Regions from separate parts of the Klebsiella sp. M041 genome, predicted to be linked through region 2. Evidence: predicted binding sites of a transcription regulator. Region 2 holds the regulator's gene; each other region holds the start of a gene.

Region 1 (9,725 bases), on a different contig from region 2:
CCCATCGGGAAACGCCCGGGATAGGTTTGCACATTCTTGCCATCTTTCGGCTCAAAGCCTTCGGTAAACGTCAGCGACTTGATCTCGGCCAGGGTAAAGTCGATGGCGTAAAAACGGCCATCTTGACGCGCCCGCTGCGGGAAGCGCTGAGCGACGTCGGTCACCCGATCCAGATAGTGGTCGTGCAACACCACCAGTCGGTCGTCTTTGGTCATCACCAGGTCTTGCTCAAGGTAATCCGCCCCCTGCGAGTAGGCCATCGCTTTCGCCGGCAGGGTATGTTCCGGCAGATAGCCGCTGGCGCCGCGGTGGGCGATAACCATTTTATCCGCCGCTGCCGCGCTGAAGCACAGCGCAGAACTGGCCAACATCATGCCGCTCATTAGCGCGGTGAGTTTCATGTTCATCGCCGCTCCTTAGGCTTGCTTCAGCTGTTGATGATGGCGGCGTTCACCGAGCATCACGATAACCAGCAGGACAACCGCCAGCACGCTGCCGCCGATCATCACCATAAAGCCGCCGTCCCAACCGAAGAAATCGACGGTGTAGCCGACGATGGCGCTCGCGGCCACGGAACCGCCGAGGTAACCGAACAGGCCGGTGAAGCCTGCGGCGGTGCCGGCGGCTTTCTTCGGCGCCAGCTCCAGCGCATGCAGACCAATCAGCATCACCGGGCCGTAGATCAGGAAGCCGATAATAATCATACAGGCCATATCGACGCCCGGGTTACCCGGCGGGTTCAGCCAGTACACGACGGTGGCGATGGTCACCAGGGTCATAAAGAACACGCCGGTGGCGCCGCGGTTGCCTTTAAACACTTTATCCGACATCCAGCCGCACAGCAGGGTGCCCGGGATCCCCGCGTACTCGTACAGGAAGTAGGCCCAGGAGGATTTATCCAGCGCGAAGTGCTTCACCTCTTTCAGGTAGGTCGGCGACCAGTCGAGAATGCCGTAGCGCAGCAGATAAACGAAGACGTTGGCGACCGCGATGTACCACAGCAGCTTGTTCGGCAGAATGTACTGCATAAAGATCTGCTTCGCCGTCAGCTCTTGTTCATGCTCTTCGCTGTAATCGTCCGGGTAGTCGTTTTTATACTCTTCGATCGGCGGCAGGCCGCAGGATTGCGGCGTATCGCGCATCATCGCGAAGGCGAAAATCGCCAGCAGAATAGCGCCGAAAGCCGGCATATAGAGCGCCGCATGCCAGTCGTTAAACCAGGCCATACCCAACAGGAACAGCAGCGGCGGAATCCCCCCGCCGACGTTATGCGCGCAGTTCCACACTGAAACAATTCCGCCGCGCTCTTTCTGCGACCACCAGTGGACCATGGTACGGCCGCACGGCGGCCAGCCCATCCCCTGGAACCAGCCGCAGAGGAACAGCAGCACGAACATGATCATGATGCTCGAGGTGGCCCACGGTACGAAGCCCATCACCAGCATCACCAGCGCGGCGAGGATCAGCCCCGCCGGCAGGAAAATGCGCGGATTCGAACGGTCAGAGACCGATCCCATGATGAATTTCGAAAATCCGTAGGCAATGGAGATGCCGGAAAGGGCGAAACCGAGATCGCCGCGGGAGAAACCTTGCTCGATAAGATAGGGCATCGCCAGGGCAAAGTTCTTACGAACCAGATAGTAAGCGGCATAACCAAAGAAGATGCCGATAAAAATCTGCCAGCGTAACCGACGATAGAGCGGGTCGATCTCCGCGGCTGGCAAACGCGCTTTATGCGCGGCGGGTTTAAAAATACTTAACATATCAGCCTCCGTGGCCCTTGCTGTTTTTTACTGACGTCACGACAACAATCCCAGATTAATCACCAACTTCGAATCTGGCCGCGATGGTAGGCAATACGTAGAGCTGATACTGTGAAACATCGCACAATTTGTTACAGAAATATGACAAAAGGTTCCAATGTGAGCACAAAATCACATAATGCGCTCAAATAACGCGCGAATATGCTCGAAATCAAACAATAACCTTATTGATTGTGGCTAAATGGCGGTAAACGAAAGCAGAGGAGCTGAAGATGACGGGACGTCTTGATAGCGAGGTCATCATCATCGGCGGCGGAGCAACCGGCGCCGGCATCGCCCGCGACTGCGCCCGACGCGGATTACGCACAGTGCTCATTGAGCGCCATGATATCGCCACCGGGGCCACCGGCCGTAATCATGGGCTGTTGCACAGCGGCGCCCGCTATGCGGTGACCGACAACGAATCCGCCCGCGAATGCATCAATGAGAACCGCATCCTGCGCCGCATCGCCCGTCACTGTATCGAACCGGCCGGCGGTCTGTTCATTACCCTGCCTGAAGACGATCTGGCCTGGCAGCAGACCTTTATCGCCGCCTGCCAGCAGGCTGGCATAGAGGCCACGCCGCTTTCTGCGCAGGAGGCGCTGCGCCGCGAGCCCGCCGTCAACCCGACGCTGCTGGGGGCGGTGCAGGTCCCGGATGGCACCATTGACCCGTTTCGCCTCACCGCGGCCAATATGCTCGACGCCCGCGAACACGGCGCGCAGATCCTCACCGGCTGCGAAGTGACAGGCCTGCTGCGCCAGGGCGACCGCGTCTGTGGCGTCCAGGTATACGATCGTCAGCTTCACCAGACCCGCGCTCTGTACGCCGGGGTAGTGGTCAATGCCGCCGGGATCTGGGGGCAGCGCATTGCGGAATATGCCGACCTGCGCATCACCATGTTCCCGGCGAAGGGATCGCTGTTGATCCTTGACCACCGGATTAACAACCTGGTGATCAACCGCTGCCGTAAGCCGGCCGATGCCGATATTCTGGTGCCCGGGGATACCATCTCGCTGATCGGCACCACCTCGATGCATATTCCTTATGACGAAATTGACGACAACCGGGTAACGACCACGGAAGTCGAAACCCTGCTGCGCGAAGGTGAAAAGCTGGCGCCGGTCATGGGCCGCACCCGGATCCTCCGCGCCTACTCCGGCGTGCGCCCGCTGGTGGCCAGCGACAACGATCCCAGCGGACGCAGCGTCAGCCGCGGCATCGTCCTGCTCGACCATGCTCAGCGCGACGGCATGGAAGGCTTCATTACCATCACCGGCGGCAAGCTGATGACCTATCGCCTGATGGCCGAGTGGGCCACCGACGCCGTCTGTCGTAAGCTGGGCAACACCACCCCCTGTTCCACGGCCGAGAGCCCGCTCCCCGGGTCGCAGGAGCCGACGGAAAGCACCCTGCGAAAAATTATCTCCCTGCCGGGCCCGCTGCGCGGCTCTGCTGTCTACCGCCATGGCGATCGCACGCCGGCCTGGCTTGGCGACAGCCGCCAGCACCGTAGTCTGGTCTGCGAATGCGAAGCCGTCACCGCTGGTGAAGTGAAATACGCGGTGGAAAATCTGGCGGTCCACACCCTGCTCGACCTGCGCCGCCGTACCCGGATTGGCATGGGGACCTGCCAGGGGGAACTCTGCGCCTGCCGCGCCGCCGGTCTGCTGCAGCGCTTTAACGTCACAACCCCCGCGCAGTCGTTGACCCAGCTGTCGGCGTTTCTCAATGAGCGCTGGAAGGGCGTGCAGCCCATCGCCTGGGGCGACGCGCTGCGCGAAAGCGAATTCACCCGCTGGGTCTACCTCGGCCTGTGCGGACTACCACAGGAGCATCAGGATGAAATTTGACTGCGCGATTATCGGCGGCGGACTGGCCGGCCTGCTGTGCGGCCTGACGCTGAATCAGTCCGGCCTGCGCAGCGTTATCATCAGCCGCGGGCAAAGCGCGTTGCATTTTTCCTCCGCGTCGTTAGATCTGCTCTCGGCGCTGCCGAACGGCGATAACGTCACTGACCTCGCGCAAGGTCTGCAGCAGCTCGCTGAACTGCTTCCTGAGCACCCTTATTCCCGGCTCGGCGCCGGGGCGGTGCTCGAATACGCAAAACAAACTGAAGCCCTGCTGGCCGCCTGCGGCGCGGTGATGCAGGGCGACGCGCACCGCCCGCACCGGCGGGTAACGCCGCTGGGGACGCTGCGCGCGGCGTGGCTATCGCCGCAGGAGGTTCCTGTCGCGCCACTCCCCCGACAGGGGGTCTGTCTGGTGGGGATCAGCGGCTTTGCCGATTTTCAGCCGCATCTCGCCGCCGCCGCGCTCGGGCAAACCGGCGTCACCGCCGTAGCGGCGGAAATCGAGTTACCGCTGCTGGATGTTTTACGTGACAACCCCACCGAGTTTCGCGCCGCCAATATCGCCCGCCTCCTCGACGATGAAAACCACTGGCCTGCCCTGCATGCGGCGCTGCTGCCGCTGGCGCAGCAGCATGAGCTGCTAATCATGCCCGCCTGCTTTGGCCTCGCCGACGATCGCCTGTACCACTGGCTGCAGGCGCGCCTGCCCTGCCCGCTGCGTCTGCTGCCGACGCTGCCGCCTTCGGTTCCCGGGATGCGCCTGCACAGTTTGCTGCAGCGGCAGTTTATTCGCGGCGGCGGCACCTGGCTTGCCGGCGATGAAGTGGTGAACATCAGCCATCGACAGGGCGCCGTCGAGGCCGTCTGGACGCGAAATCACGGCGATATTGCGCTGCGTCCGCGTTTTACCGTGCTGGCCAGCGGCAGCTTTTTCAGTAACGGTCTTGTCGCCACGCGGGATAGCGTGCGCGAACCCATTCTCGGTCTCGATCTACAGCAGACCCTGCCGCGCGACGACTGGTACCAGCGCGACTTCTTTGCCTCCCAGCCGTGGCAGCGCTTCGGGGTGAAAACCGATGCCCTGCTGCGCCCCATGCTGGGCGGGCAGCCGTTCAGCAATCTTTTCGCCATCGGTTCACTGCTCGGCGGGTTCGATGCCATTCAGCTCGGCTGCGGCGGCGGGGTCTGCGCCGTCACCGCACTGCACGCCGCCAGACAGATCCACGCCCTCGCCGGAGGCCGACCATGAACGATACCCGTTTTGAAAGCTGCATTAAGTGCACGGTCTGTACCACCACCTGTCCGGTCAGCCGGGTCAATCCGCGCTATCCCGGGCCGAAACAGGCGGGGCCGGACGGCGAACGCCTGCGCCTGAAGGATGGCGCGCTGTACGATGAGGCGCTCAAGTACTGCATTAACTGCAAGCGCTGTGAGGTCGCCTGCCCGTCGGATGTGAAAATTGGCGATATCATTCAGCGCGCCCGGGCACAGTATGGCCAGCAAAAACCGACCCTGCGCGACGCTATTCTCAGCCATACCGATCTGATGGGCACCCTTTCCACCCCCTTTGCCCCACTGGTAAACGCCACCACCGGCTTAAAACCGGTACGCCGCCTGCTCGACGCGGCGCTCAATATCGATCATCGCCGCACGCTGCCAAAATATGGCTTCGGCACCTTCCGCCGCGCTTACCGCCAGCTCGCGGCCAGACAGGCGCAGTACCCTGAGCAGGTGGCCTTCTTTCATGGTTGCTACGTCAACTATAACCACCCGCAGCTGGGCAAGGATCTGATTCGCGTCGTCAATGCGCTGGGCACCGGCGTGCAGTTGTTATCACGGGAAAAATGCTGCGGCGTGCCGCTGATCGCCAACGGCTTTTTTGACAAAGCGCGTAAGCAGGCGCAGAGCAACGTCGCCGCGATGCGGGAAAACGCGCTGCCGATCATCGCCACCTCCTCGACCTGCACCTTTACGCTGCGCGATGAATACCCGCACCTCCTTGATGTCGACAACAGCGATCTCCGCGACCGGGTGGAGCTGGCCACTCGCTGGATCTGGAAACAACTGGATAGTGGCAAAACGCTGCCGCTGCGCCCGCTGCCGCTGAAGGTGGTCTATCACACGCCGTGCCATATGGAGAAAATGGGCTGGTCGCAGTATACCCTCGAACTGCTGCGGCTGATCCCTGGCCTGCAGCTGGAAGTGCTGGATTCGCAGTGCTGCGGCATCGCCGGCACCTACGGGTTTAAGACTGAGAATTACGCGCTATCCCAGGCTATCGGCGCCCCGCTGTTCCGTCAGATTGAGGAGAGCGGCGCCGACATCGTCGTCACCGACTGCGAGACCTGTAAATGGCAGATAGAAATGTCCACCAGCAAACGCTGCGAACATCCGCTGACGGTGCTGGCGCAGGCGCTCGCCTGAGTCCGGCGCCAGCCTGCGCCGTCAATAGCTCGCTTTCTCCTGCGGCTGAGCGCTGGCGGATTTAAACATTGCCAGCCGGCGGTCCAGCGCCTGGGTGTACAGCATGGTATCGACCCCGACGGCGACGAAATTGGCCCCCCAGGCGAGACATTTTTCCGCCATCGCCGGGTCGACCGCCAGAAATCCGGCCGCTTTTCCCGCCGCGCGAATGCGCCGGATGCTCTGCTCAATCACCCGCTGCACGTCAGGATGGCCAGCATCGTCCGGGTGTCCCAGCGAAGCGGAGAGATCCGCCGGTCCGATAAACACCCCGTCAATGCCCTCCACCTCGAGGATAGCGTCCAGATTTTCCAGCGCGGTTCGGCTCTCCACCTGAATCAGCAGACAGAGTTCGTCATTCGCCTCCGCCATATAATTCTCCACTCTGCCCCAGCGCGCCGCCCGGGCCACGCCGGCGCCAACGCCGCGGCTACCGACGGGAGGATAACGGGTTGCCGAGACGACTTCCCGCGCCTGCTCGGCGGTATCGACCATCGGCACCAGCAACGTTCTGGCGCCAATATCCAGCACCTGTTTTATCAGGCTGCGGCTGCCCTCCACCGGACGGATCACCGGCTGACTGGCATAAGGGGCGATGGCCTGGAGCTGATGATAAAGGTCCTGAATAGTGTTCGGGGCATGCTCGCCGTCGATCAGCAGCCAGTCATATCCTGAAGTGGCGGCAATCTCCGCCAGATAGGAGGAGGTCGAGCTCAACCACAGGCCTATTTGCGTCTCACCGCGTAATAATCCACGTTTGAAGGGGTTAGATAACAGTGCGTTCATAGCGATTCCTTTAATCAATGCTGTACGCCGCCGCGCTGAGGAACCGCGCGGGTGAGGCTTAATGAGAAGATGGTGATCACCCCGATGATGGCCACGCCGGCCAGGGTTAACAGTCCAGCGGCGCTGCTGGCGAACAGCGTTTCGGCCTGCACGCGAACGATCGGCGCCAGAAAGCCGCCGATGGCGCCAAACAGGTTAACGAAGCCAATCCCGGCGGCCAGCGCCGTGCCGGAGAGCAGCTGCGTCGGCATCGTCCAGAAGACCGGCTGCACGGCAATCACGCCAACCGCCGCCACGCACAGCGCAATGATAGCCAGCACCGGCGCCACCAACCCGGAAACCGCAATCCCGACCGCTGCCGCCAGCAGCGTCAGCGCGGCAATATTGCGCCGCTCGCCGGTGCGATCGGAGTAGCGAGGGATAAGCCAGGTACCGAACAGCGCCGCCACCCACGGAATAGCCGTCACCACCGAGGCAATGAAGCCGACTTTGGTGCCCAACAGCGCGGCGACCTGAGTGGGCAGGAAGAAAATCAGGCCATAGACCGCCACCTGAATGGTCATGTAGATCAGCGCCAGCTGCCAGACCCGCCCGTTACGCAGCGCATCGGACAGACGCGAGGTGACCTTTTTCTCCTCCTCTCGCGCCAGCTCGCTTATCAGCGCCTGTTTCTCCGCCGCGCTCAGGAAGCGGGCATGCTGCGGCGAATCGTCCAGCCAGAAGAAGGTGAACGCTCCCGCGGCGACGGCGAGCAGGCCTTCAATCACAAACATCCAGAACCAGCCGGGATGGCCCATAAACCCATGCATCTCCAGCAGCGCGCCGGATAAAGGCGAACCGAGGGTCAGCGCCAGCGGCGCCCCCATATAAAAAAGCCCCATAATGCTGGCGCGGTTTTGCTGGGGAAACCACTGAGACGTGAGGTAGATCATGCCGGGGAAGAAGCCCGCCTCCGCCGCGCCCAGCAGGGTACGTACCAGCAGGAATTTCGCTTCCGTATCCGCCCACGCCATCGCCGCCGACAGCACGCCCCACAGCAGCGTGGTGCAGCCGATCCATTTTCTGGCGCCAAATTTGCGCATCAGCAGGTTGGCCGGCACCCCAAGAAAGGCATAGACCACAAAGAAAATCCCCGCCCCCAGCGCATAGGCTTCGTTGCTGAGGCCAGTGTCCAGCTGGTAGGTCTCTTTGGCGAAACCGATATTCGAACGGTCAAGAAACGCCAGCACGTACAGCGCCAGCATAAAGGGGATTAAGCGGGCGCGGTTTTTCTTCACCACGCTCTCCAGCAGAGTGTTGCTCATCATAATATCCTCAGGCGTGGGCCGCCAGGCGGCCCGGGGGATCAGTGTTGATAAGGACGTTTCAGGTTGCAGTCGCGATTGAGCTCGACGCCAAAGCCGGGTTTATCCAGTACCGATTTATGAATCCGCCCCCTCTCCGGTACCGGCTCGCCGAGCAGGATCGGGTCGAACTGCGGACGCAGCGTGGCGCAGTCAGGACTGGTCATCAGAAACTCGCTGAACGGCGTGTTGGTGAAAGTGATCACCGCATGATGTGAGTAAACCGACGAGCCGTGCGGCACCACCAGCTGCCCGCGCGCTTTAGCAATAGCCGCTATCTCCACCAGCGTGGTTAAGCCGCCGCACCAGCCGACGTCGGGCTGCATAATATCGATTCCGGTCTCCGACAGGGTGCGGAAGGACTGCAGGGTGCCGTGGTGCTCGCCGCTGGTCACCATCATCCCGGCCGGCGCCTGGCGCTTCAGCTCGCGATAACCTTCATACTGCTGCGGCGGCAGGCACTCCTCGATCCACTTGAGGTTGTAAGGGGCGCAGGCATGGGCAAGTTTGGTGGCATAGTTAACGTCCTGGCTCATCCAGCAGTCCAGCATTAACCAGAAATCCGGGCCGCATTTTTCGCGCATGTCCGCCACCATGGCGACGTCTTTGCGGATCCCGGCGTCGCCATCGTGCGGCCCCCAGTGGGTGGGCATTTTGCCACCGATAAAGCCCATCTCCTGCGCCAGATCCGGACGGGCGCCGGTGGCATAGAACTGGATTTCGTCACGCACCGCTCCGCCCAGCAGTTTGTAGACCGGCAGGCCAACCACTTTCCCGAACAGATCCCACAGCGCAAGGTCGACACAGGAGATGGTGTTCATCACCAGACCGCCGGATCCTGCGTAGTAAAGGGTGGCGTTGAGCATCTGGTCGTGGATCAGTTTGATATCGCTGACGCATTTGCCTTCGATAAAGCGGTTGAGATGTTTTTCCACGATAAAGCAACCCATCTCTCCGGCCGTCGACACGGCAAAGCCGGTCTGCCCGTTGTCGGCTTCCACTTCCACAATCAGCGTGCCCAGCACGTTGATGCCAAACGACTGGCGGGACTGCTCATACTGTTTGTATTTGCTCATCGGCGTGGCGATATGGTCGTCAATCCAGTGGTTAGCCCCCTGATCGTGGTAATCGCCGCCGCCGGCGCCCTGCTCTGCGGTGGCGCCGCCGGTAAACCAGGCGCGGACGTGTTTAATTTTCGGTAGGGTCATGGTGTTCTCCTTATGATGAGGCGAGTTGTTCAAAGGGGCTTTTCCACCCCAGCAGTCGTGAAATATCTTTCGCGCAGGCAATCGCCTTACCGGCAAGGTAATCGCGATTGTCTTCATTGATTTGCAGACGGGTACCCACCACCGAGATGGCGGCGGTCAGGTCGTTATTGGCGTTAAAAACCGGGGCGGCCACGCAGCGCACGTCCGGATAGTCCTCGCCATTATCAAAGCTCCAGCCCCGGGCGCGGATCCGCCCCAGCTCCTCCC
Region 2 (9,725 bases):
CCAGTCCGCCGAGGTTTTCCTGGGCATAGCGGGAGAATGAGCTGGCGGAAGGGTTATGCACCGACATCTCACCGAGCGCGCGCATAATGATATATGCCGCGACGCCGCCGATAATGTAGGCCAACAGTACGCTGGGTCCGGCCATTTTAATCGCGTCGGCTGAACCGTAAAAAAGCCCGGTGCCGATGGCGGAACCCAGGGCCATAAAGCGAATGTGCCGGGTGCTTAGCCCGCGCTTAAGCTTGTTACTACTTTCCATCGTGGTTTTTCAATGCCGTTTAACACAAAAAATAAAAAACCACGGAACCCGAAGTCCCGTGGTTAAACGCTTGTCCTCAACGCCGGTTAGTGCGCGCTGGAGGTCACCTGACGTCCGGCGGCACGGTCCCAGATCACCGCGAGAATTGCCATCACGGCGGTCGGCATCAGCCAGGCCAGGCCCTGCTCCGCCAGCGGCAGACGCGCGGTCCAGGCCGGCAGGATAGCGGCAAACGCCGATGACTTAATCCCGTCAATGATACCAAACATCAGACTGATAAACATGGCCGGCGCGATAACACGGGACGAATTATGCCACCAACTGCGGGTAAAGCTTAATACAACCAGTGCGATACACGGCGGGTAGATAGCGGTCAGCACCGGAATCGACACCTGAATCAGGTGGCTCAGACCGAGGTTGGAGACCGCCATCGAGAACAGGCCGAGGATAAAGACCAGCGTGCGATAGGAGAACGGCAGATACTGGGCAAAGAATTCGGCGCAGGCGCAGGTCAGGCCCACCGCCGTCACCAGGCAGGCGATGAAGATCAGCGCCGCCAGCAGGAAGCTGCCCGCCCCGCCGAAGGTATGCTGCACGTAGGCGTGGAGGATCGCCGCGCCGTTAGCGGACTGGTCCACGAGGGTGGCGCTATCAGAGCCCAGACGGAACAGCGCCAGATACAGCAGGGTCAGACCGACGCCTGCCATCAGGCCCGCCCAGACGGTGTAGCGGGTCAACAGACGCGCTTCGCTGACGCCGCGGGAGCGTGCGGCATTGACAATCACGATCCCGAACACCATCGCGCCGAGAGTGTCCATGGTCAGGTAGCCGTTGACGAAGCCATTGGAGAATGGCGCGGTACGATACGCTTCCAGCGCGTCGCTGATCGGGCCTGCCGGCCAGACAATAGCGGCGACCGCCAGCACAATCAGGGCGATAATTTTCAGCGGCGCCAGGAAATTGCCCACCGTATCCAGCAGTTTGCCCGGATAGAGCGAGACCAGGATCACCAGCGCGAAGTAGATAACGCTATAGATCAGCAGCGGCAGCGGGCCGTCGCCGGTCAAAGGCGCAATCCCGACCTCAAAAGAGACGGTCGCGGTGCGCGGGGTCGCGAACAGCGGTCCCACCGCGAGATAACACACCACCGCCAGCAGGATACCAGCCACTTTACCAATCGGGGTGCTCAGGCTTTCAACGCCGCCGCCGACTTTCGCCAGCGCCACCACCGTCAGCACCGGCAGACCCACCGCGGTGATCAGGAAGCCGATCGCCGCCGTCCAGACGTGCTCGCCCGCCTGTAAGCCAACCATCGGCGGGAAAATAATGTTGCCTGCGCCAACGAACAACGCGAAGGTCATAAAGCCCAACGCTATGATGTCGCGAGATTTTAACTGATGGGTCATAAATTCATTACTGCCTGTGGATGTGGTGTTGTAAAAAAATGGAAAAATACCGCGCTACCCTCTCAGGGACGATACAGCGGCGATTGCCGGTAAACTCAGCGAGATATGCTCCCGAAGCGGCGTGGGAAAGAATTGTTTTTGGTATTACCACGCAAAAGCAGTCTGTCATCGACTACGCAGGCGCAATTTAAACGCTTATAACGTTTTAAAGCAAGGCACGATCGCAAAAGCAGATGATTATGCTGGTTATCAGTTTCACGCCAGAATCATTTACCATATTGATGGAAAACCCGTGGCTTATCATGCGAACAAAAAAGCAGCGCGCGTTCATTAAATAGGCGAGAGAAAAACGACTGCCAGGGAAAATGACCAGCCGAAGCTGGTCATTGGCAAGATAAGCTGACAGCGCGCCGCTCAGGCGTCGTTTCTGGCAATTAATCGTTCCGGGAGCAGGAAGCTAAAACGGGTTCCCTTGCCCACCGTGCTGTCGATCTCCAGCCGGCTGTCATGATGGTTGACCGCGTGTTTGACGATCGCCAGCCCCAGGCCGCTGCCCCCGGTTTGCCGGGAGCGAGCCTTATCCACCCGATAGAAGCGCTCGGTCAGACGGGGAATATGCTCCGGCGCAATGCCCGGCCCATTATCCTCGACGCTGAACAGCGCCCCCTGGGGCGTTCGCTGCCAGCTGACGCGAATTTCGGTGCCCGGCGGGGTGTGGTTCACCGCGTTATAGACCAGGTTAGAAATGGCGCTGCGCAGTTGTTCCTCGTTGCCCAGCACCTTGAGCTGCTCATCGACGGTAAAAATCAGCGTCTGCTTATCCTGGCTGAGGGTCTGCGCCTCGCGCTCCACGACCCGCAGCATCATCGGCACGTCGATGCGGTCATTCATCGCCAGCGCCGGCGCCGCTTCAATACGCGACAGCGTGAGCAACTGCTTCACCAGCCCCTCCATACGCTGGGTTTGCTCACGCATGGTGTGCAGGGCTTTTTCACGGGTCGCCCCTTCCAGCACCTGCTCCTGCATCATCTCCAGATAGCCCTGCAGCACCGTCAGCGGGGTGCGCAGCTCATGGCTGACGTTGGCGAAAAAGTTACGCCGCGCCCCTTCCAGCTGATGCATCTGCGTCACGTCGCGCGCCACCATCAGCCACTGTTTGTCGCTGTAGGGCATCACGCGAATTTCCAGATGACGGGCATTATTCAGCACCAGATTGAGCGGCTTTGAAAAATCACGCTGTTTCAGGTAGTTGGCGAACTCAGGATAGCGCAGAAGGTTAAGAATGTTTTGCCCACTGTCGTCCGGCCAGCGCAGGTTTAAAATCTGCTGCGCCAGACCGTTACACCAGAAAATGGCCCCCTCTTCCGTGGTCAGGACCACCGCGTCCGGCAGGGATTCCGCCCCGCTGCGAAAGCGCTTGATCAGGCTTCCCAGCTCACGTCGACGCTTTTTATTACGCATCTGCATCTGGTGCAGACCATATAGCAGCGGCTCCCAGCTGCCGCGGCCGGGCGGAGGGGTCATGCTCCGGTCCACCCACAGCCACCACGACAGGCGCATCAAATTCCAGAAATGCCAAATCAACAAACCGGTCACTGCCGCCAGTAAAAACCACGGCAAATGACCCACAAACGCCCCCAGAATCAGGGCCGGAATACACGCTAAAAAGAGCTCCAGCGCCAGCCTTTTCCATGACAGCCGTTCCAGCACGGGTCACACTCCTGTCAAAATTCAGAAACGGGCGGAGAAACGATACCCCGTGCCGCGAACCGTTTGCACCATGCGATCATGGCCACTGTGTTCCAGCGCTTTACGCAGGCGGCGAATATGGACGTCTACCGTGCGGTCTTCCACATAGACGTTGGTTCCCCAGACGTGGTTCAGCAGTTGCTCGCGGCTGTACACCCGCTCCGGATGGGTCATAAAGAAGTGCAATAATTTAAATTCCGTTGGCCCCATGTCCAGCGGACTTTCGCCGGTCATCACCCGGTGCGATGAGGGATCGAGGCTCAGCCCCTGCATTTCAATCACCTCTTCCACCGCCATCGGCGAAATACGGCGCATCACCGCTTTGATTCGCGCCACCAGCTCCTTCGGTGAGAAAGGCTTGGTAATGTAGTCGTCCGCCCCGGTCTCCAGGCCGCGAACGCGATCCTCTTCTTCTCCGCGCGCGGTCAGCATCACCACCGGAATATCCCGGGTCATCGCCTCGCGCTTGAGCAGCTTAATAAACTGCAGCCCCGAACCGCCCGGCAGCATCCAGTCAAGGAGAATCAAATCAGGCCAGGGTTCATTGAGTTGATTCACCGCGCTGTCATAATCTTCCGCTTCGACAGGCTGAAAGCCATTTTGCTCCAGAACAAAGCAGACCATTTCGCGGATTGGAGCTTCATCTTCAACGACCAGAATTCTTCTCGCCATTATTTACCCTGTGTTTTTTAGCCATCAGTATAGAAGTGCGGCGTCATTATGCGTCACTTTTGTGACAGATTTATGAAAAAAATGACCGTCTGACGATCGGGTATTTTGAAGCATGACGCGGACTTACCCCTCTCCGACAAATGGTATACTGCCGCTCATGCTTTTTTCGCTAGGGAAGATTTATGCGCATCCTTCACACCTCCGACTGGCACCTGGGCCAGAATTTTTACAGCAAAAGCCGTGCGGCCGAACATGACGCCTTCCTGACCTGGCTGCTGGCCCGCGCGCAGGAGCATGAAGTCGACGCCATCATCGTGGTCGGCGATATTTTTGATACCGGATCGCCGCCGAGCTACGCTCGCGAACTGTATAACCGCTTTGTCGTCCAGCTGCAGCAGACCGGCTGTCGCCTGGTGGTGCTGGCGGGCAACCACGATTCGGTGGCGATGCTTAATGAATCCCGCGATATCCTCGCCTTTTTACACACCACCGTCGTGGCGAACGCCGGCTGCCCGCCCATTGAGCTGCCGCGGCGCGACGGCACCCCAGGCGCTATCTTCTGCCCGGTGCCGTTTTTACGCCCGCGCGAGCTGGTGACCAGCCAGGCCGGCCACTCCGGTCGGGAAAAACAGCAGCAGCTGCTGCACGCCATCAGCGACTATTATCAGGAGCAGTATCAGCAGGCCTGCGCCCTGCGCGGCGATCGGCCGCTGCCCGTCATTGCCAGCGGCCATCTGACCACCGTCGGCGCCAGCAAAAGCGATGCCGTTCGCGACATTTATATCGGCACGCTGGATGCCTTCCCGGCGCAGCACTTCCCCCCTGCCGACTACATTGCGCTGGGCCATATTCACCGGGCGCAGGTGGTTGGCGGCTGCGAGCACATCCGCTACAGCGGCTCGCCGCTGCCGCTGAGCTTTGATGAAACCGGTAAAGCGAAATCGGTACATCTGGTGAGCTTTAGCGATGGGCGACTCAGCGCCGTGGAGACCCTTGAGGTGCCCGTCACCCAGCCGCTGGCGGTCATCAAAGGCGATCTGGCCGCCATCACCGCCCAGCTGGCGCAGTGGCGCGGCGTTGAACAGGACCCGCCGGTGTGGCTGGATATCGAAATCGCCACCGAGGAGTACCTGCACGATATTCAGCGTCATATTCAGGCGCTGACGGAGGATCTGCCGGTGGAAGTCTTGCTGGTGCGCCGCAGCCGCGAGCAGCGCGAGAAAATACTGCTCAACGCCCAGCGGGAGACCCTCAGCGAACTGAAGGTGGAAGAGGTGTTCGAGCGCCGGCTGGCGCTGACCGAGATTGACGATGAGAAGCGCGCACGGCTGCACGAGCTGTTCGCTCATACGCTGCATACGCTCACCGCGGAGGACGAAAACGCATGAAAATCCTCAGTCTGCGTCTGAAAAACCTCAACTCCCTGAAAGGGGAATGGAAGATAGACTTTACCGCCGAGCCGTTCGCCAGCAACGGCCTGTTCGCCATTACCGGCGCCACCGGCGCCGGGAAAACCACTCTGCTCGACGCCATTTGCCTCGCGCTCTATCACGAGACGCCGCGCCTGAATAAAGTCTCCCAGTCGCAAAATGACCTGATGACCCGCGATACCGCCGAGTGTCTGGCGGAGGTGGAGTTTGAAGTGAAAGGCATCGCCTACCGCGCCTTCTGGAGCCAGAACCGGGCGCGTAACCAGCCAGATGGCAACCTGCAGGCGCCCCGCGTCGAGCTGGCGCGCTGCGCCGACGGCAAAATCCTCGCCGATAAGGTCTCGGATAAGCTGGAGCAAACCGCGACGCTCACCGGCCTCGACTATGGCCGCTTCACCCGCTCGATGCTGCTCTCCCAGGGGCAATTTGCCGCCTTTCTGAACGCGAAGCCGAGCGATCGCGCGGAGCTGCTGGAGGAGCTGACCGGCACGGAAATCTACGGTCAGATTTCGGCGATGGTCTATGAGCAGCACAAAGCCGCTCGCCATACGCTGGAGAAGTTCGAAGCCCAGGCGGCGGGCATCGTCCTGCTGACGGAGGCCCAGCAGCAGGCGCTGCAGGAAAGTTTGCAGGTACTTACTGACGAAGAGAAAGCCCTGCTGGCGCAGCAGCAAAACCAGCAGCAGCAGCTTCAGTGGCTAACGCGTCGCGATGAGCTGGCGCAGCAGCAGCAGCAGGCGGTCAGCGGCCAGCAGCAGGCCCGTCAGGCGCTGGCCGACGCCGCACCGGCGCTCGCCAGGCTTGAGCTGGCCCAGCCCGCCGCCCAGTTGCGCCCCTTATGGGAGCGGCAACAGGAGCACGCGGCAGGCCTGGCGCAAACCCGCCAGCGAATCAATGAAGTGAATGCTCGCTTACTTACCAGCACGGCGCTGCGCGCGCGCATTCGCCGTAGCGCCGTGCATGCCCAGCGGCAGCGTCAGGCTGAACTGGCCGACCTGGCGCAGTGGCTGGCGGCCCATGAGCGATTTCGCTTATGGGGCCAGGAGATCGCCGGCTGGCGGGCGCAATTTTCGCAGCTGACTCGGGATAATCAGCAGCTGACGGCCCAGACCACCCGCCTGGCCGCGCTGCGCCAGAAGCTGGCCGATCTGCCGGCCAGCCCTCTGTCGCTGACCGCCGATGACGTTGCGGCGGCGATGGCGCAGCAAACCCAGTCGCGACCGCTGCGCCAGCGGCTGCTCTCCCTTCATGAACAGCATCAGCTGCTGCGCAAGCGTCTGCGCCAGAACGCCGAAAGCGTACAGCAGGCGCAGGCGGAGCAGGCAAAACTCAACGCCACCCTGGCGCAGCGCCGGGAGCAGTACAAAGACAAAAACCAGCACTATCTCGACCTGAAGGCGCTCTGCCAGCGGGAAGAAACGATTAAAGATCTGGAGGGTTACCGCGCCCGGCTTGAGGCCGGTAAGCCCTGCCCGCTGTGCGGCTCCTGTGAACACCCGGCGATTGAACAATACGCCTCGCTGACGGTCACGGATAACCAGCGCCGCCGCGATGCGCTGGAAAAAGAGGTCGCCGCGCTGAAAGAAGAAGGTCTGCTGATCCTCGGGCAGGTCAACGCCCTGACGCAGCAGCTCCAGCGTGAAACCGAAGCGGCCGGGCGGCTCGCTGAGGAAGAGCAAGCGCTCACTAAAGCGTGGCAGGAAACCTGCGCCTCTCTTCAGGTCACGCGGGATATTGCGCAAGAGATAAACGACTGGATACAGGAGCAGGAGCGCTACGAGCAACAGCTCTACCAGCTCAGCCAGCGCCTGATGCTGCAGAGCCAGCTTAACGATCAGGAGGCGCTGGCGCGCCAGGCTCAGCAGCAGCTGACGGCCACGCGCCAGGGGCTGGAAAGCGCCCTGCAGACCCTGACGCTGAACCTGCCGGAAGAAGGGACAGAAGCCGCCTGGCTGAACGCTCGCGAAAGCGAATTTGCCCAGTGGCAGGCGCAACAGACCCGGCATGGCGCCATTCAGGAGCAGATTGCCGCCCTGCAGCCGCTGCTGGAGACGCTGCCAGCCAGCGACGAGGCAGAGGCTGAAGCTGAGCCGGTGGTTCCCGACAACTGGCGCGCTATCCATGAGGAGTGCCTGGCGTTGCACAGCCAGCTTGTCGCCCAGCAGCAGCTGGAGACCGAAGAGAAGGCGCGCCTGGACCAGTCGCAGGCGCAATTTACCGCCGCCCTGGCCGCCAGCCGCTTTAGCGATCGGCAGGCGTTTCTCGCCGCGCTGCTGGATGACGAGACCGTCCAGCGGCTGGCGCAGTTAAAACAGACGCTGGAGCAGCAGCTCCAGCAGGCGACGGCGCTCTGCGAGCAGGCGACCCGTCAGCAGCAGGCGCACCTGGCGCTGCGTCCGCAAGGGACGGACGCGGACATCCCCGCCCTGCAAACCCAGCTGCAGGCCCTGGCGCAGCGGCTGCGGGACAACACCACCCGCCAGGGCGAGATCCGCCAGCAGCTCAGGCAGGACACAGAGAGCCGTCAACATCAGCAGGCGCTGGGGCGACAGATTGCAGAGGCGGCGCAGCGGGCGGATGACTGGGGCTATCTCAATTCGCTGATCGGCTCCAGCACCGGCGACCGGTTCCGCAAATTCGCCCAGGGGCTGACGCTGGATAATCTGGTCTGGCTGGCAAACCAGCAGCTTAACCGCCTGCACGGGCGCTATCTGCTGCAGCGCAAAGCCAGCGAAGCGCTGGAGCTGGAGGTTGTCGATACCTGGCAGGCCGACGCCGTACGCGACACCCGCACCCTCTCCGGTGGCGAAAGTTTCCTCGTCAGCCTGGCGCTGGCCCTGGCGCTGTCAGATCTGGTGAGCCATAAGACGCGGATTGATTCCCTGTTTCTTGATGAAGGCTTCGGCACCCTCGACAGCGAAACGCTGGACACGGCGCTGGACGCGCTGGACGCGCTGAACGCCAGCGGCAAGATTATCGGGGTGATCAGCCACGTGGAGGCGATGAAAGATCGCATTCCGGTGCAGATCAAAGTGAAGAAGATCAATGGCCTGGGCTACAGTCGGCTGGACAGAGCGTTTGCGGTGGAGTGAGGTTTGAATCATTGCGATGTCCCCTCACCCTAACCCTCTTCCGGAGCGAGAGGGTCGGGGTGAGAGGGAGCGGTTCAGGTCCCCTGGAGCGGCCACAGCCATGCCGCGCCGCGTACTCCGCTGGAGTCGCCGTGCATCGCTTTGCGGATCGGCGTTGCACACTCGCCGCCGAAGACCCACTGTTTCACCAGGTCCGGCACCGTCTGATACAGCCGCTCGACGTTGCTCATCCCGCCGCCCAGCACGATAACGTCCGGGTCGAGGATATTCACCACGTGGGCCAGCGATTTCGCCAGCCGCTGCTCGTAGCGGCTCAGCGCCAGTTCGGCTTTTTCGTCTCCTTCCCCCACCAGGCGCATAATCTCGCTGCCGGTTAACCCCTTGCCGCTCAGCCGCTGGTAGTCAGTGGCAAAGCCGGTGCCGGAGATAAAGGTTTCGATACATCCCTGTTTACCGCAGTAGCAAGGCACTTCCGCACGGTAGCGCAACTCATCGTCGTTCATCCACGGCAATGGGTTATGTCCCCACTCGCCGGCGTTACCATTGCCGCCGATATGCGCCCGCCCGTTGAGCGCCACGCCCGCGCCGCAGCCGGTGCCGATAATCACCGCGAACACCGTGTGCGCCCCCGCCGCCGCGCCGTCCACCGCTTCCGACACCGCCAGACAGTTGGCGTCGTTAGCCAGCCGCACTTCACGGTCGAGGCGCAGGCTGAGGTCCTTATCAAAGGGCTGGCCGTTGAGCCAGGTCGAGTTGGCGTTTTTCACCACCCCGGTATAGGGCGAAATCGCGCCCGGGATCCCCATCCCCACGGTGCCACGCTGTCCGGTCGCCTGCTCGGCCATCGCCACCAGGGTAGCGATAGTCTCGATGGTTTGCCGGTAATCCTCCCGCGGCGTGGGTAACCGATGGCGAAACAGCTGCTCTCCCTGGTCGCTCAGGGCTATCACTTCGGTTTTTGTGCCACCTAAATCAATACCAATACGCACGCTCAGCTCCTCACCCCGATTAACAATGCAAGCATAGCGACAATTCGCTATCATGCCCGCCTGATTTAACGACAAAGCCGTGGAAATTATCATGCTGTGGTTCAAAAATTTAATGGTTTACCGTCTCA
Region 3 (9,725 bases), on a different contig from region 2:
CATCCGGATCGTAGCAGGTCACCACAAAGCTTTTGGTTCCTGCGGGCACATCATCCCACATCAGATGCGGCGAAATATTGTCGCCATCGTAGCCCATGCCGTTGAAGACGTGACGATTAGGCAGCTTACCGCCGTCCTGGAGATCGTGACTGATCAGTTTCATGCTTCATCCTCATTGATAATGCGCTGATTAGCCAGGAAGTGTAGCCTGCACCACGACGCAATTCCGCTATTTATTCGCTAAAAAATGTTTCGTCCTGCACCGCCAGGTTAACGGCGCGGGTCAGGCGGGACAGCTGTTCAGGCGTGATGATATACGGCGGCATCAGGTAGATCAGGCGGCCAAACGGTCGGATCCACACCCCCTGCTCGACGAAAAAGCGCTGCAGGGCAGCCATATTGACCGGGCGACAGGTTTCAACCACGCCAATAGCGCCCAGCACGCGGACGTCGGCGACCAGGGCGGATCCCCGCGCCGGAGCCAGCTCGGTCTGCAGCTGGGCTTCAATCGCCGCCACCTGCCGCTGCCATTCGCCGCTCTCCAGCAGGCGCAGGCTTTCGCTGGCCACCGCGCAGGCCAGCGGGTTGCCCATAAAGGTTGGGCCGTGCATAAAGCAGCCGGCTTCACCGTTGCTGATGGTTTCCGCCACCTCGCGGGTGGTCAGCGCGGCGGAGAGGGTCATGGTGCCGCCGGTCAGCGCCTTGCCCAGACACAGAATATCGGCGGCGATACCGGCGTGCTCGCAGGCGAACAGCTTGCCGGTGCGGCCAAAGCCGGTGGCAATCTCATCGGCGATCAGCAGTATCCCTTCCCGGTCGCACATTTTACGCACCCGCTTCAGCCACTCCGGATGGTACATCCGCATCCCGCCCGCGCCCTGAACAATCGGTTCGAGGATCACCGCGGCGATGTCGTGACGGTGCGCGGCCATCAGGCGGGCAAAGGGCACCATATCCATTTCATCCCACTCGCCGTCAAAGCGGCTCTGCGGCGCGGGGGCGAACAGGTTATCCGGCAGATAGCCCTGCCACAGGCTGTGCATCGAGTTCTGCGGATCGCAGACCGACATCGCGCCGAAGGTATCGCCGTGATAGCCGTTGCGGAAGGTCAGGAAACGACGACGCGGTTGGCCTTTCGCCTGCCAGTACTGCAGGGCCATTTTCATCGCCACCTCAACCGCTACCGAACCGGAGTCGGCGAGGAAAACGCACTCCAGCGATTGCGGGGTCATTGCCACCAGCTGACGACACAGCGCCACCGCCGAAGGGTGAGTGATCCCGCCGAACATCACATGCGACATCTGGTCGATTTGCGCTTTCATCGCCGCATTAAGACGCGGGTGATTGTAGCCGTGGATCGCCGCCCACCAGGAGGACATACCGTCAATCAGCTGTTCGCCGCCGGCAAGGGACAGCTCGCAACCGTGGGCGGAAACCACCGGGTAGACCGGCAGGGGGGAAGTCATAGAGGTGTAGGGGTGCCAGATGTGGCGCCGATCGAAGGCGAGATCGTCCAGGGTCATAAGCGACTTGTAAACCATTTTGAAAACATTTAGGTTTACAAGTCTACACTGAACTTACTTACAATGAAACGTACACAAAATATTTCGCGCGGCATCGAGGCGGCAAGCGAGAACATCCCCAGCAGCATAGTTCACTATGTGACTGGGGTGTGCGAGTGCAGCCAACAAAGAGGCTGTGTGAAACAGGTAGTGTACGACCTTTGGAGAGGAAAATGGCTCACCACCCCCGCTGGACAATGTCGCAAGTAACGGAATTATTTAATAAACCGCTGATCGACCTGCTATTCGAAGCGCAGCAAATCCATCGTCAACACTTTGATCCGCGCCAGGTGCAGGTCAGTACCCTGCTGTCGATCAAGACCGGCGCCTGCCCGGAAGATTGTAAATATTGTCCGCAGAGCGCGCGCTATAAAACGGGTCTCGAAACCGAGCGCCTGATGGAGGTCGAGCAGGTTCTGGAGTCCGCCCGTCAGGCAAAAAACGCCGGCTCCACGCGTTTTTGCATGGGAGCGGCGTGGAAAAACCCCCACGATCGCGATATGCCCTATCTGGAGCAGATGGTGAAAGGGGTGAAGGCTCTGGGGCTGGAGTCGTGCATGACGCTCGGCACCCTGACCGACAGCCAGGCGCAGCGCCTGGCCGAGGCGGGCCTCGATTACTACAACCACAACCTTGATACCTCGCCGGAATTTTACGGCAACATCATCACCACCCGCACCTACCAGGAGCGCCTGGATACCCTGGACAAAGTGCGTGACGCCGGGATCAAAGTCTGCTCCGGCGGTATCGTCGGGCTGGGGGAGACCGTGAAAGACCGCGCCGGCCTGCTGCTGCAGTTGGCCAACCTGCCCACGCCGCCGGAAAGCGTGCCCATCAACATGCTGGTAAAAGTCAAAGGTACGCCGCTGGCGGATAACGACGACGTCGACGCTTTCGATTTTATTCGCACTATCGCCATCGCGCGCATCATGATGCCCACCTCTTACGTGCGTCTCTCCGCCGGCCGCGAGCAGATGAACGAGCAGACCCAGGCGATGTGCTTTATGGCCGGGGCGAACTCCATTTTCTACGGCTGCAAGCTGCTGACCACGCCGAACCCGGAAGAGGACAACGATCTGCAGTTGTTCCGCAAGCTGGGGATAAACCCGCAGCAGACGGCGGTGCTGGAAGGCGACAATGAGCAGCAGCAGCGTCTGGAGCAGGCCTTACTCACCCCGGACACTGAGGAATATTACAACGCGGCGGCGCTATGACCTGGCAGCAGCGAATCGATCGGGCGCTGGACGAGCGACGGGCGGCGGATGCCCTTCGCCGCCGCCTGCCGGTGACGCACGGCGCCGGGCGCTGGCTGGCGCGGGAAGGGGAGCGCTGGCTTAACTTCTCCAGTAATGACTATCTCGGCCTGAGCCAGCATCCGGCGATTGTCGCCGCCTGGCAGCGGGGGGCGGAACGTTATGGCGTCGGTTCAGGCGGCTCGGGACACGTAAGCGGCTATAGCGAGGCCCACCGTGCGCTGGAAGAGGAACTTGCCGACTGGCTGGGCTACCCGCGCGCATTGCTGTTTATCTCCGGCTTTGCCGCCAATCAGGCGCTGATCGCCGCCCTGGCGGATAAAGAGGATCGGATTGTGGCCGACCGCCTGAGCCACGCCTCCCTGCTGGAGGCGGCCAGTCTGAGCCCGGCGCAGCTACGCCGTTTCGGCCACAACGATCCGCAACAGCTCGCTCAACTGCTGGCTAAGCCGCTGGCGGGCGAACAGTTGGCGGTCACTGAAGGCATTTTCAGCATGGACGGCGACAGCGCGCCGCTGGCGGCCATTCACGCCGCGGCGCAGGCCGCCGGGGCGCTATTGCTGGTGGATGACGCCCACGGCGTCGGCGTGGTCGGCGACGAAGGACGCGGCAGCTGCGCCGCACAGGCGGTGCGCCCTGAGCTGCTGGTGGTTACCTTCGGCAAGGCCTTCGGCGTCAGCGGCGCGGCGGTGCTGTGCGATGAAGCGATGGCCGATTATCTGCTGCAGTTTGCCCGCCATTTGATCTACAGCACCGCGATGCCGCCCGCCCAGGCGGTGGCGCTGAGCGCCGCCCTGCGGATCATTCGCAGCAATGAAGGACAGCAGCGTCGCGACATCCTGGCCGCCCGCATCCGTCAGTTCCGTGAGGGGATGGGCGAGGTGTCGCTGGGGTTGACCGACTCCGTCAGCGCGATCCAGCCGCTGATCGTCGGCGATAACGGCCGGGCGCTGAGCCTGGCCAGCCGTCTGCGCGACGCGGGCTGCTGGGCAACGGCGATCCGTCCACCGACGGTACCGGTCGGCAGCGCTCGTCTGCGCCTGACCCTGACCGCCGCCCATCAGGCTGAGGACATTAACCGTTTACTGGAGGTGCTGCATGGCCACGGTGAATAAGCAGGCGGTCGCCGCGGCGTTTGGCCGGGCGGCCAGCGGCTATTCGCAACATGATGAACTGCAGCGGCGCAGCGCGGAACTGCTGCTGCGCCAGCTGGCGCGTCGCGATTTTCCCCGGGTGCTGGATGCCGGCTGCGGCCCAGGCAGCATGAGCCGCCGCTGGCGTGAGGCGGGCAGCGTGGTGACCGCGCTGGATCTCTCCCCCGGGATGCTGGCCCAGGCGCAGCGTAACGACGCCGCCCAGCATTACCTGCTGGGCGACATTGAGGCGCTGCCGCTGCCCGACGCCTGCGTCGATCTGGCGTGGAGCAATCTGGCGGTGCAGTGGTGCGACGATCTGCGTGCAGCCCTTGGCGAGCTGTACCGGGTGGTACGTCCCGGCGGCAGCGTGGCGTTTAGCACGCTGCTGGCCGACTCGCTGCCGGAGCTCAATCAGGCGTGGCAGGCTATCGACGACCGGCCGCATGCCAACCGTTTTCTCAGCGAAGCGGCGGTGCGCGAGGCGCTGAGCGGCCTGCGGGCGTCCGGCGAGGTGCATCAGATTAGCCTGCCGTTCGTCGATGCGCTGAGCGCCATGCGATCGCTGAAGGGCATCGGCGCCACCCATTTGCACCAGGGGCGGGCATCGGCCCCGCTTAGCCGCGGCAAACTGCGCGAGCTACAGCTGGCCTGGCCGCAGCGGCAGGGCGTCTGCCCGCTGACGTATTCTCTTTTTACAGGAGTCATTGAGCGTGACTAAACGTTTTTTTGTCACCGGGACCGACACTGAAGTCGGGAAAACCATCGCCAGCAGCGCCCTGCTGCAGGCGGCGAATCAGCTGGGTTTTCACACCGCCGGCTACAAGCCGGTGGCTTCCGGCAGCGAGCTTACCGCCGCCGGGCTGCGTAATGAAGACGCGCTGGCGCTGCAGCGTCATAGCCGGGTCGCGCTGCGCTATGAGCAGGTTAACCCGTATACCTTCGCCGAGCCGACCTCACCGCATATCATCAGCGCCGACGAAGGACGGCCGATCGCCGCGGCGAGGCTCTCCAGCGGGCTGCGCGAGTTAGAACGCCTCGCCGACTGGGTGCTGGTGGAAGGGGCCGGCGGCTGGTTTACGCCGCTTTCGGAAACCCTGACCTTCGCCGACTGGGCGCAGGCGGAGCAGCTGCCGGTGATTCTGGTGGTGGGCGTCAAGCTCGGCTGCATCAACCACGCGATGCTTACCGCCCAGGCGGTACGCCAGGCGGGGCTGCCGCTCGCGGGGTGGATCGCCAATGACGTGCTGCCGCCGGGCAAGCGCCACGCCGAGTATCTGGCGACCCTGAAAAACCGGCTGGCCGCGCCGTTCCTCGGCGAAATACCGTGGCTTGCCGATATCGCGCAGCGCGACGATCTCGGCCAGTATCTGGACCTCAGGGCGCTGGATCCGGCGTCATCCACTGCGCCAGCAGCGGTTCATCCAGCGCCATAATATCGCCTTCGGCGACGTTACGGCCCCGGTGCAAAACACAGAAACGATCCGCCACCCGGCGGATAAAGGGCAGGTGCTGCTCGGCGAGCAGCACCGTCAGGCCGATATCGCGATTCAACCGCAGCAGCAGATCCGCCAGCTTTTGCAGACAGCGTGGCCCTCTGCCGCGCGAGGGTTCATCAAGGATCAGCAGCCGCGGCTGGATAATCAGCGCCCTGGCCAGCGCCAACTGGTACTGATCGTCGTCGCTCAGCGAGGCGCCTTTGCGCTGCCGTAGGGCATAGAGTTCGGGAAAGTGTTCATAGATTTCGCCGCCGCTGGCGTTAGCCCCGGGTTTCCCGGCCGCGAGGGCAATATGTAGATTCTCTTCCACGCTGAGCTGGGAGAAGATGCGTTTATCCTGCGGCACATAGCCGATACCGATGGCGCTGCGCGACTGGGCCGACAGGGGGGTGAGATCCTGCGGCGGGGCGCCAATGTCATGCCAGGTCATCCGGCCGCTGGCCACCGGCAGATGCCCGGCAATGCAGTTAACCAGGGTGGTTTTTCCCATGCCCTCGCGTCCCAGTACGCCAATGCACTCCCCCGGGCGTAGTTCAAGATCGACATTCCACAGCGAATGCTGGTTGCCGTAAAAGTGATTTACTGCCTGTAAATTCAACATGGACGTTTTCTCCTTATCCTGGCGTCAGGGCGACAGAAAGATGCTGCAAAACTCTTGCCAGGAAAAAGAACGCTCGGAAAAAAACGCTAAACGCCGATACCATCAGGCACAGCCAGCGCCGGGGCTGCACTTTTCCGGTGCCCGACGCTAAAGGGTGGTGCAAAAAGCAGCAAAAATCGAGCGGCTTTAAGCGGATAGTTATCAAAAATAGTTCGATAAAAATTTTTCGCCGCGCGGTTTAGGCCGCCAGACGATTTGCGCCGGGCGGCGGCGGTCTTGGGCTGCAGACAGTTATCCACTATTCCTGTGGATAACCTTGTGTATTAGAGTTAGAAAACCTGCGGTAAGCTAGAGCGTACGCGGCTTGCGGCTGAATTGGCGCGAAAGGCATCTTTTCTTTAAAATCATTAAATATCAGCTTGTTAGATAAAATCAATGGGTGTAAGAAAAGCGTCATCTTCTGCCATAAAACTTTCACCCGTCCGCTTGACAAATGTTAAAAGGTAAAAATTTCTGGGGATAACCCTGACGGCCGGAGGATTATTCCGCCCGGCGCGCGTTTTATATCCCGGTTGCCGGCAAAAAAGGCCAAATCGTGGCGCTATCATAATCACGTACTGTTTAAATATCCAGTATATTTTGTTGGCAAAAAACGGCCCGAGGGGTAGAATTAAACACCGGCCGCTAAATCTTTTTCAGGTTCTGATTGATGAGTAAATCGTTTGTTCTGCATTCCGCCTTTCGCCCCTCCGGAGACCAACCGGAAGCCATCCGCCGCCTGGAAGAGGGGCTGGAGGATGGGCTCGCGCATCAAACGCTGCTGGGGGTCACCGGCTCCGGTAAAACCTTTACCATCGCCAACGTGATTGCCAATCTGCAGCGGCCGACGATGGTGCTGGCGCCAAACAAAACCCTGGCGGCCCAGCTCTACGGCGAGATGAAAGAATTTTTCCCCGAGAATGCCGTCGAGTATTTCGTCTCCTACTACGATTACTACCAGCCGGAAGCTTACGTCCCCAGCTCAGATACCTTCATTGAGAAGGACGCCTCGGTAAACGAACATATCGAGCAGATGCGCCTGTCGGCCACTAAAGCGCTGCTTGAGCGGCGCGATGTGGTGGTGGTGGCCTCGGTCTCGGCTATCTACGGCCTCGGCGACCCGGACCTGTATCTGAAAATGATGTTGCATCTGACGGTGGGGATGCTGATTGACCAGCGGGCGATCCTGCGCCGCCTGGCCGAGCTGCAGTATACCCGCAACGATCAGGCCTTCCAGCGCGGCACCTTCCGCGTGCGCGGCGAGGTGATCGACGTCTTCCCGGCGGAATCCGACGATATCGCCCTGCGCATTGAGCTGTTTGACGAAGAGGTTGAGCGCCTGTCGCTGTTCGACCCGCTTACCGGCCATGTGGAATCGACGGTGCCGCGCTACACCATTTATCCCAAGACGCACTACGTGACGCCGCGGGAACGCATCGTCCAGGCGATGGAAGAGATTAAGCTGGAGCTGGCGGAGCGGCGCAAGGTGCTGCTGGCCAACAACAAGCTGCTGGAAGAGCAGCGCTTAACCCAGCGCACCCAGTTCGACCTCGAAATGATGAACGAGCTGGGCTACTGCTCGGGCATTGAAAACTACTCGCGCTTCCTCTCCGGGCGCGGGCCCGGCGAGCCGCCGCCCACCCTGTTCGACTACCTGCCGGCAGACGGCCTGCTGGTGATCGACGAATCCCACGTCACGGTGCCGCAGATCGGCGGCATGTACCGCGGCGACCGGGCGCGCAAAGAGACGCTGGTGGAGTACGGCTTCCGCCTGCCGTCGGCGCTGGATAACCGGCCGATGAAGTTTGAAGAATTCGAAGCGCTGGCGCCGCAAACCATCTACGTGTCGGCGACCCCCGGCGCCTACGAGCTGGATAAATCCGGCGGCGAGGTGGTGGATCAGGTGGTGCGTCCGACCGGTCTGCTGGACCCGATCATCGAAGTGCGGCCGGTGGCCACCCAGGTCGACGACCTGCTGTCGGAGATCCGCCTGCGCACGGCCATCAACGAGCGCGTGCTGGTCACCACCCTCACCAAGCGGATGGCGGAAGACTTAACCGAGTACCTTGAGGAGCACGGCGAGCGGGTGCGCTATCTGCACTCGGATATCGACACCGTCGAACGTATGGAGATTATCCGCGACCTGCGTCTTGGCGAGTTTGACGTGCTGGTGGGGATCAACCTGCTGCGTGAGGGGCTGGATATGCCGGAGGTGTCGCTGGTGGCGATCCTCGATGCGGACAAAGAGGGCTTCCTGCGCTCCGAACGCTCGCTGATCCAGACCATCGGCCGCGCGGCGCGCAACGTCAACGGCAAGGCTATTCTGTACGGCGATAAGATCACTCCCTCGATGGCGAAAGCCATCGGCGAGACGGAGCGGCGACGGGAGAAACAGCAGCGCTACAACGAAGAGCATGGCATTGTGCCGCAGGGGCTGAACAAGAAAGTGGTGGATATCCTGCAGCTGGGCCAGAGCCTGGCGAAAACCAAAGCCAAAGGGCGCGGTAAAGCGAAGGCCGTCGAGCCTGCCGGGCTCAGCAGCGTGGATATGACGCCAAAAGCGCTGCAGCAGAAAATCCACGAGCTGGAAGGGCAGATGATGCAGCACGCGCAGAACCTCGAGTTCGAAGAGGCGGCGCAAATTCGTGACCAGCTGCATCAGCTGCGCGAACTGTTTATCGCCGCCTCCTGAGTGTTGGCGCATACCGCTGAACGCGGATAGGCGAGGGGGCAGTGAAGGTACGGCGCTGCGCTAACCGTTCCGCAGCCAGATAACTCACGGCGGAGAAGAAAAAAGGCCGCAAAGCGGCCTTCTTAATGTTTGCTTAATCTCGCCAGGCGACACTATCCTCAACCTGATGAGGATAGCGCCCATGCAAAAAATCAACTTCCGTGAATATCTGGCGGTCGCCACCGCCCTGGTCATTATTGTTGCCTTCTTCCATCAGTGGGTGCTGACGTTCTGACCCGCGCGCCGCGGGAATAACACCCACGCGCGGACCCCTGGCCCCGGCTGGCGGTTATGCAAAAAGAACTGGGCGTCATGCAGCTGAGCGATGCGCGTGACGATGCTCAGTCCGAGCCCTATGCCGCCGTAGCGACTGTCCATGCGTACAAAGGCCTTACTGAGTTCGCCGCTTTTCGCCTCATCAATTCCCGGTCCTTCATCTTCCACTGCCATCACCGGCATCAGACCCGCTTTCACCGACACGCGGATCGTCGACCCTTGCGGGCTGTAGCGATGGGCATTCTCCACCAGATTGCGCAGAATGACGCGGATGAGCGTCGCGTCGCCAGAGACGACGGCCTCGCTTTCGACATCCGTCAGCAGCAGCCGTTGCTGGCGCTCGGCCAGCATGGTCTCCAGCTCATCCTGCAGCGGTTTGACCACGTCATCCAGCAGCAGCACCTGCTGATAGCTGCCGGCGGAAAAGGACTGACCGACGCGCGCCAGCTGCAGCAGCTGCGAAATGCTGGTGGTCATCTGGTCGAGGCGCTGGATCAGCGGGTCGACGCCCATGCCATGCACTTTCGCCAGCAGCTCAAGGTGCAGCCGCAGCCCGGCCAGCGGGGTGCGCAGCTCGTGCGCCACGTCGGCGGTAAACAGCCGTTCGCGGTCAAGGGTCAGATTGAGGCGG

The links. The regulator PhoB, encoded in region 2, activates phosphate uptake and scavenging genes when phosphate is short. The targets are predictions, from matches to a motif close to CTGTCATAAAACTGNCNNAT.
Region 1: the regulator PhoB is predicted to act here: its motif matches at 1,892-1,911, upstream of glpT (glycerol-3-phosphate transporter).
Region 3: the regulator PhoB is predicted to act here: its motif matches at 6,509-6,528, upstream of uvrB (excinuclease ABC subunit UvrB).

The regions. Positions count from the first base shown of each region.
Region 1 is NZ_JCAXWU010000001.1:262,952-272,676, reverse strand. Features, by position in the region: gene glpQ (glycerophosphodiester phosphodiesterase) at 1-407, opposite strand, end outside; gene glpT (glycerol-3-phosphate transporter) at 417-1,763, opposite strand; gene glpA (anaerobic glycerol-3-phosphate dehydrogenase subunit A) at 2,036-3,658, shown strand; gene glpB (glycerol-3-phosphate dehydrogenase subunit GlpB) at 3,648-4,907, shown strand; gene glpC (anaerobic glycerol-3-phosphate dehydrogenase subunit GlpC) at 4,904-6,082, shown strand; gene yfaU (2-keto-3-deoxy-L-rhamnonate aldolase) at 6,104-6,907, opposite strand; gene AC6CWS_RS01300 (MFS transporter) at 6,922-8,211, opposite strand; gene rhmD (L-rhamnonate dehydratase) at 8,253-9,458, opposite strand; gene AC6CWS_RS01290 (IclR family transcriptional regulator) at 9,469-9,725, opposite strand, start outside.
Region 2 is NZ_JCAXWU010000005.1:291,467-301,191, forward strand. Features, by position in the region: gene proY (proline-specific permease ProY) at 1-259, opposite strand, end outside; gene brnQ (branched-chain amino acid transporter carrier protein BrnQ) at 346-1,665, opposite strand; gene phoR (phosphate regulon sensor histidine kinase PhoR) at 2,080-3,375, opposite strand; gene phoB (phosphate response regulator transcription factor PhoB) at 3,397-4,086, opposite strand; gene sbcD (exonuclease subunit SbcD) at 4,269-5,474, shown strand; gene sbcC (exonuclease subunit SbcC) at 5,471-8,608, shown strand; gene mak (fructokinase) at 8,683-9,597, opposite strand; gene rdgC (recombination-associated protein RdgC) at 9,689-9,725, shown strand, end outside.
Region 3 is NZ_JCAXWU010000008.1:83,897-93,621, reverse strand. Features, by position in the region: partial or broken gene AC6CWS_RS12310 (kinase inhibitor) at 1-163, opposite strand, end outside; gene bioA (adenosylmethionine--8-amino-7-oxononanoate transaminase) at 234-1,523, opposite strand; gene bioB (biotin synthase BioB) at 1,736-2,776, shown strand; gene bioF (8-amino-7-oxononanoate synthase) at 2,773-3,930, shown strand; gene bioC (malonyl-ACP O-methyltransferase BioC) at 3,914-4,669, shown strand; gene bioD (dethiobiotin synthase) at 4,662-5,384, shown strand; gene AC6CWS_RS12280 (ABC transporter ATP-binding protein) at 5,326-6,048, opposite strand; gene AC6CWS_RS12275 (hypothetical protein) at 6,135-6,347, opposite strand; gene uvrB (excinuclease ABC subunit UvrB) at 6,758-8,779, shown strand; gene pmrB (two-component system sensor histidine kinase PmrB) at 9,032-9,725, opposite strand, start outside.